3 regions of the Vibrio sp. R10-SG3-ISO10 genome follow, and region 2 is predicted to be linked to each of the others. Evidence: predicted binding sites of a transcription regulator. Region 2 holds the regulator's gene; each other region holds the start of a gene.
What was found. The regulator CRP, encoded in region 2, controls carbon source genes, mostly activating them, when cyclic AMP is high. The targets are predictions, from matches to a motif close to TGTGANNNNNNTCACA.
Positions count from the first base shown of each region.

Region 1 (2,280 bases), on a different contig from region 2:
GTTACGTTAGTCAGTTTACCTGGGAAGATTTCGTTAAACTCAGGGAATAGGTCTTTCTTCACTAGCTCTGAGTGAAGCGCTGCTACACCGTTGACTTTGTAAGAACCGATAACACAAAGGTTAGCCATGCGAACCATGCGGTTGAAACCTTCTTGGATGATAGACAGCTTCGCTTGCTTCTCACCATCACCAGGCCACATCTTACGTACTTCTTGTAGGAAGCGGTGGTTGATTTCAAAAATGATTTCCATATGACGAGGTAGTAGACGCTGAATCAGCGACTCAGGCCACGCTTCTAGTGCTTCTGGTAGTAGCGTGTGGTTAGTGTAGGCAAAAGTATTTGCACTGATATCCCACGCTTTATCCCAAGATAGGCCTTTCTCGTCGATAAGGATGCGCATTAGCTCTGGGATAGCAATTGTTGGGTGCGTATCGTTAAGCTGAATTGTTTCTTGCTTAGGAAGATCAGCCAGCGCAAAACCTGCTTCTTCATGACGACGTAGAATGTCGCGTACCGATGCCGCCGAGTGGAAGTACTGCTGCATTAGACGCAGAGTTTTGCCTTTCTCGTGGTTATCATTCGGGTAGAGAACTTTAGTGATATTGCCCGCATCGATAAGAGCGTGCTGCGCTTCAAAGTAGTCGCCGTTGTTAAAGCTCGCTAGTGAGAATGGTGCAATTGCCTGACATTCCCAAAGACGTAGTGGGTAAACTGTATCTGACTCGTAACCCACGATTGGTAGATCCCAAGGCATTGCTTTTACGCTCATACCCGGTACCCATTTACGAACTTCTTTACCGTTCTCATGTGTTACTTCGACATGACCATAGAAGCCAATTTCTTGCGCAAGTTTAGGACGCGCGACTTCCCAAGGGTAGCCTTCAACACCGCGCCATGCGTCTGGTGCTTCTTGCTGACGACCTTCTTCGAACGATTGTTTAAACAGACCGTATTCGTAGTGTAGGCCGTAACCTACTGTTGGGTATTCTTGTGCAGCACACGAATCCATAAAACACGCTGCCAAACGACCTAGACCACCGTTACCCAGTGAAGGATCACGCTCTTCTTCAAGTAGGTCCGTTAGGTTTTGACCTAGTTCAGCCATCGCATCAGTGATTTGATCATATAGACCCATGCTGATTAGGTTGTTACCTGTTAGACGACCAATTAGGAATTCTAGAGATAAGTAGTTAACGCTTTTTGCGTTTTTGATTTTTGGATCTTGCTCAGTTTTAAGCAAGTCAAATGTTGTTAGTTCAGCAAGCGCTTTGCCCATAGCTAAGTACCACTCACGCGCTGTCGCAGTCTCTTCAGTCTTAGCGTAAGTTGCTGAAAGGTGCTTCTTCACATCAGCTTGGAAAGTCGCTTTATCAAAATTTTTCTGTTGCGTAGGTTTCATTAGAGAAATCTCACTTATTGGTTCTAATCCATCTGTGCCATATCGTGCATTGACATGAACAGCAAAACATCCTCCCACAACACGGCAATTTGGGAGGAGGACGAAGGGCGTAGAGGGCGTATTACCAAGGGCTCAGTGATCTAACTCTCATTTAAATTCAACATCGTCTGAGCTCTGGTGATAGGGATCACACCATCAACGCATTTAACCTATAACTGATGTATTAAAGATATGTGTAGAGGAACATAGTCAATTGAACAATATGCATACTCGGTCACAATAAGATTTGCTAGACGATGCAAATTACATGCTTTTTGGTGCAAGTGGGCGATCAAATCCCATTATTCACCCCACCAATAAGTGACAAGAATCACAAAAATAGGGCGTAGTTAGCATCAAAATGTGAATTACGCGAAAAACCCGCCGTCGATCAATAACTGTAGCGATTATTCTCAAGTAACATCCTTGCCAATAAGCTTAATTGCACAATATTTGCTCAATTACGTACCAAGCTGATTGGAATTACGTGATTCTCTAAATATAGGGCACGGCATAGGGACAAAAAGATGTGGATTCCTTCGAAATTAACTCGCCCGGCTCGCTTACATAATGCGATTGTCCGACCACGAGTACTAGACCTTCTTCAACAAGCTCCATTTTACAAACTGGTCTTGTTTAGATCTCCTGCTGGCTATGGAAAAACCACGATGGCCGCCCAATGGCTATCAGATAAGTCACACGTAGGCTGGTACAGTATTGATGAGAGCGATAACGATTCATTCCGCTTCATCAACTACCTGCTACAAGCGCTCAATAAAGCGACGGATGGCAGTTGCCCGAATTCACAAAAGCTAGCGGAAAAGCGTCAATTCTCGTCGCT
Region 1 covers NZ_JCBDHG010000022.1:510,686-512,965, reverse strand. The annotation lists gene AC6R16_RS15835 (glycogen/starch/alpha-glucan phosphorylase) at 1-1,400, opposite strand, end outside; gene malT (HTH-type transcriptional regulator MalT) at 1,967-2,280, shown strand, end outside.
Region 1: AC6R16_RS15835 (glycogen/starch/alpha-glucan phosphorylase) is a predicted target of CRP. The motif match lies at 1,535-1,550, and genes of this name have one in related genera.

Region 2 (2,280 bases):
AAGAGGGCGTCGGTCAAATCCGTCGTTACCTGCATACGTTCGATGAAGCGGTTCCATACAACCAAATGCCAGGCACCTTTACACCTTGGCAAGATCTGCCAGAAAACTCCGACGTCCTGTTTTATGAAGGTCTGCATGGCGGTGTTGTCGATGGCGAGGTTAACGTATCACAGCATGTTGATTTTCTAATTGGCATGGTGCCTATCGTTAACCTAGAGTGGATTCAGAAATTCGTTCGCGATACTCGCGATCGTGGTCACTCGCGTGAAGCGGTGATGGACTCTATCGTCCGCTCCATGGATGACTATTTGAACTACATTACCCCGCAGTTTTCTCGTACTCATATTAACTTTCAACGTGTCCCTACCGTCGACACATCTAACCCGCTTAACGCCAAAGGCATTCCGAGTTTAGATGAGAGTTTTGTTGTTATCCGATTACGAGGCATTAAAAACGTAGATTACCCATATCTACTGGCAATGATAGATGGGGCATTTATGTCGCGTCATAACACGATTGTTGTCCCTGGCGGTAAGATGAGTTTTGCCATGGAGCTAATCGTTAAACCGATACTTCAACAGCTCATCGAAACGGGCAAAATTGGTTAATACCCACAGCTAGAACACGATTACTTTTCATACCGTGATCATGTGCACAGTTTTGCGTACTAAAACCCCAGTTGTACCCGATTAAAATCAAGAAATCGTTTTCGAAAAAGGATACTATTTCTTACCGAAACACAAGTTGGCTTGCAGCATTTGTAAAGTGCTCTTATCCTAGTAGGTCTTGATTAAGGCTTAGCTAAAATATGGAAAGCGGCAAGCGTACCCTGCAGAGGAAGTGAGATATTATGGTTCTAGGTAAACCTCAAACCGACCCAACATTAGAGTGGTTTCTTTCACATTGTCATATTCATAAGTACCCTTCAAAAAGCACGCTAATTCACGCGGGCGAGAAAGCTGAAACTTTGTACTACATCGTAAAAGGCTCAGTAGCGGTTCTTATTAAAGACGAAGAAGGTAAGGAAATGATCCTTTCTTACCTAAACCAAGGTGACTTTATCGGTGAACTTGGTCTATTCGAAGAAGACCAAGAGCGTACAGCATGGGTTCGTGCTAAATCTCCTTGTGAAGTTGCGGAAATCTCATTTAAGAAATTCCGTCAGCTTATCCAAGTGAACCCAGACATCCTAATGCGCTTATCTGCGCAAATGGCAAGCCGCCTACAAGTGACTAGCCAAAAAGTAGGTGACCTAGCATTCCTAGACGTAACTGGCCGTATTGCTCAAACGCTACTAAACCTAGCGAAGCAACCAGATGCGATGACTCACCCAGATGGCATGCAGATTAAGATCACTCGTCAAGAAATCGGTCAAATCGTTGGCTGTTCTCGTGAGACAGTAGGTCGTATCTTGAAGATGCTAGAAGAGCAGAACCTAATTTCTGCACACGGTAAAACTATCGTGGTTTACGGTACTCGTTAATTTCGATTAACCGCTAAAATTTTAAAAGCCACCAATGGAGACATTGGTGGCTTTTTTATCGAGAATCGAGAATCGAGAATCGAGAATCGAGAATCGAGAATCGAGAATCGAGAATCGAGAATCGAGAATCGAGAATCGAGAATCGAGAATCGAGAAAATTATGACTGATTAAGGACTCGTTCTGTCAACACCTTGTAGACATAAGGCCCTATCGCCTCACTACTAGCTCCCACCTCTCGAAGGACGAAGTCCGATCTCGACTCTCGCAGGGCGAAGCCCGAATCTCGCATCTACTCTCTACCCGTTAGTACTCTCGAAGATCTTATCAGCAGAAGCTGCAACAAACCCTGGATAAAGTTCACCGTTGCTCATTGGGTAGCGCTTAGCAAACTCGTAGAAACCGCCAGGGATAATCTCTGTGCCTTCAGTGAAGGTTACCGCTACTTTATCCGCCATCGTTGAAGATTGCTCTAGCAGCACATCAGGAGACCCCTTCACTTCGCCACCAAACTCATTGATGGTAAAGCCGGAATCGCGTAGGTGATCATTGACACCTTTCACTTCTTCAAAAGCGTTAAGCTGATTGACGCTAACCGTAAAGTGGTTGGCGCCATAACCATGTGCTGCCAGCCAAGAAGCGTACTCACTTTCTTTCGCTAACGTCTGGAAGTCAGCAAAGCTAATGTCCCACAAACGACCGCCACACAAGAACTCATGACCTTTTAGCTTACTGGTGTCCAATTGCTCGACAAGCTTAGCGACAATAGCTTGTAGCTCGGCAGAACACTCTTCAACCT
Region 2 covers NZ_JCBDHG010000025.1:190,854-193,133, reverse strand. The annotation lists gene AC6R16_RS21785 (phosphoribulokinase) at 1-608, shown strand, start outside; gene crp (cAMP-activated global transcriptional regulator CRP) at 851-1,483, shown strand; gene AC6R16_RS21775 (DUF1338 domain-containing protein) at 1,781-2,280, opposite strand, start outside.

Region 3 (2,280 bases), on a different contig from region 2:
CCGACAAGATTAGTTCGCTGATCGACGGTATTTAATACTCCAGACATACTGCTTCCCAACAAATGTGTATATAACAAAAATAGTCTATAGCAAGACTAAGATAAAAATAAACCCATATATCATTCAAGATTATATGGGTTTACTAGAAAGATAAAGGAGAGCAACAGCTCAGAAAACACTATCCTTCTATTACTTTCATCAATAGCAGGCCGTCATACAAGGCTTGCTTAATCAATGCAGCGCCAGGCATAGTAGCTTGCTTGTAGAAACGCGACTCCACCAGCTCTAAGTCTTGATGGTAAACGGGTAAACATTGCTCTTCGATGCAAGTTTGAATCGCAGGATAAAGCACCTCTTTGGCCTGATTAATCGCGCCGCCGATCAACACTTTCTCAGGGTTAAAAAGATTAATCACAATCGCAATCGCCGATCCTAAGTAACCACCGAGTTTTTCAATCACATTGACCGCTAAAGGATCGCCATTTTCAGCAGCTTCACAGATATCTTCCACCGAAATTTCTTCAATGTCAGACAATGATGAGGCTTCCCCCTGAGCGATTCGTTCAGCAACTTCATTGCGAATCGCTTGCGAACTTGCCACCGTCTCCAAACAGCCACGATTACCGCAGTGACACTGCTTACCATTAGGATCGATCTGGATATGTCCGAGTTCGCCAATATTACCATGGCGACCTTGCAGAACACGTCCATCAAGAATGATACCCGCCCCTAAACCATGGTGTATTGAGATGAGAACCGAGTTTTCGTTCTCTTGAGAATGCCCAAATAAACGCTCTGCTAGTGCCCATGCGCGCGTGTCGTTAGCAATAAAGACCGGAAGCCCGGTCGCTTTATAAATCTCAGGGCCAAGTGGTAAGTTTTCGACATTGTAGTGAGGCATTTGCAGCACAACCCCACTTTCCGAATTGACCAAGCCAGGGAGCGTGATTGCAATACTGGTCACACGGTCAAGCTGCTCAGAGTAAGTTTGGAAAAACTCATCGATTTCATGCAATAGGCGGGCTAACACATCGTCTTGGTCGACTTCATGGATATCGATTTTGGTATCAATCAGGACATCACCACCAAGTTCGTGCAGTGCAATCGTCAGATATCCGCGCCCCAGACGCATCGACAAAAACTGCCAACCTTCGTTATTCACTTGTAAACCGACAGCAGGACGGCCACGACTGGTCGCTTCCTGAACCGTCGTTTCATGAATAAGGTGTGCCTCAATCAGCTCTCGGGTAATTTTAGTAATACTTGCAGGCGCAAGCTCACTCTGCTTCGAGAGATCGATACGAGAAATTGGGCCTTTTTGATCAATGAGTTTATATACACGGCCAGCATTGACCTGCTTGATATGATCAATATGGCCAGGTTGAGCCATGTACATGGAGTGCTCCGAATATCAACAACATGGTAATTTTTTTACTTTGCGAAGTAATTGTGAAGAGCTTTGATAGATTGCCGTGACAAGTGTCACGTATAAACATGTTTGTTTGTGTACCTAATCAAATAGCGAAGGATTTATCACAAATCCATTCCTATTTTTTTGCATAAATAAATATGTCTTCCATCACCTTTTCAAAGTCGTACACAATATTGTCATCTGAATTATCAGCACAGATGCTAGGCCTGTATATACTTAATACTAATGCATTTGGGAATGGAAACTGAATCATAATACCAATCGGGATAAATAGCTGATCAGATAATTGCGCAGGAAAAATCGCTTAGAGCAAGGTATAGATTGCAGATAGCTAGTTGCTCTACCTACAAAATCTATAACACCGCTATCAGTGATTTTAACCAGCAAGAATGACCAGATATTTGTTCTGGTTGGTATAAATGCCGCATACAATTCATCTTGCGGCAACATCAATCAAGGAGCTCCGAATGACCTCAATCCAAAGAAGAACAAAAATTGTCTCTACTCTTGGACCTTCTACCGATAAACCTGGTGTACTTGAAGCAATTCTAGAAGCTGGCGTCAACGTGGTGAGAATGAATTTCTCTCACGGAACCGCAGATGATCATAGAGAGCGCGCTACTCGAGTTCGTAACATCGCCGCAAAATTGGGCACTCATGTCGCCATTCTTGGCGATCTGCAAGGCCCCAAAATCCGCGTCTCTACTTTCAAAGAGGGCAAGGTTCAACTCAGCATCGGTGATATTTTCACCCTAGATAATAAACTCGAAGCGGGTCAAGGTGATAAAGATGCTGTCGGGCTTGACTATAAAGAGCTACCGAACGATGTATCTGCAGGTGATATTTTA
Region 3 covers NZ_JCBDHG010000018.1:162,275-164,554, reverse strand. The annotation lists gene AC6R16_RS09980 (chemotaxis protein CheV) at 1-47, opposite strand, end outside; gene mlc (sugar metabolism global transcriptional regulator Mlc) at 179-1,396, opposite strand; gene pyk (pyruvate kinase) at 1,900-2,280, shown strand, end outside.
Region 3: mlc (sugar metabolism global transcriptional regulator Mlc) is a predicted target of CRP. The motif match lies at 1,472-1,487, and genes of this name have one in related genera.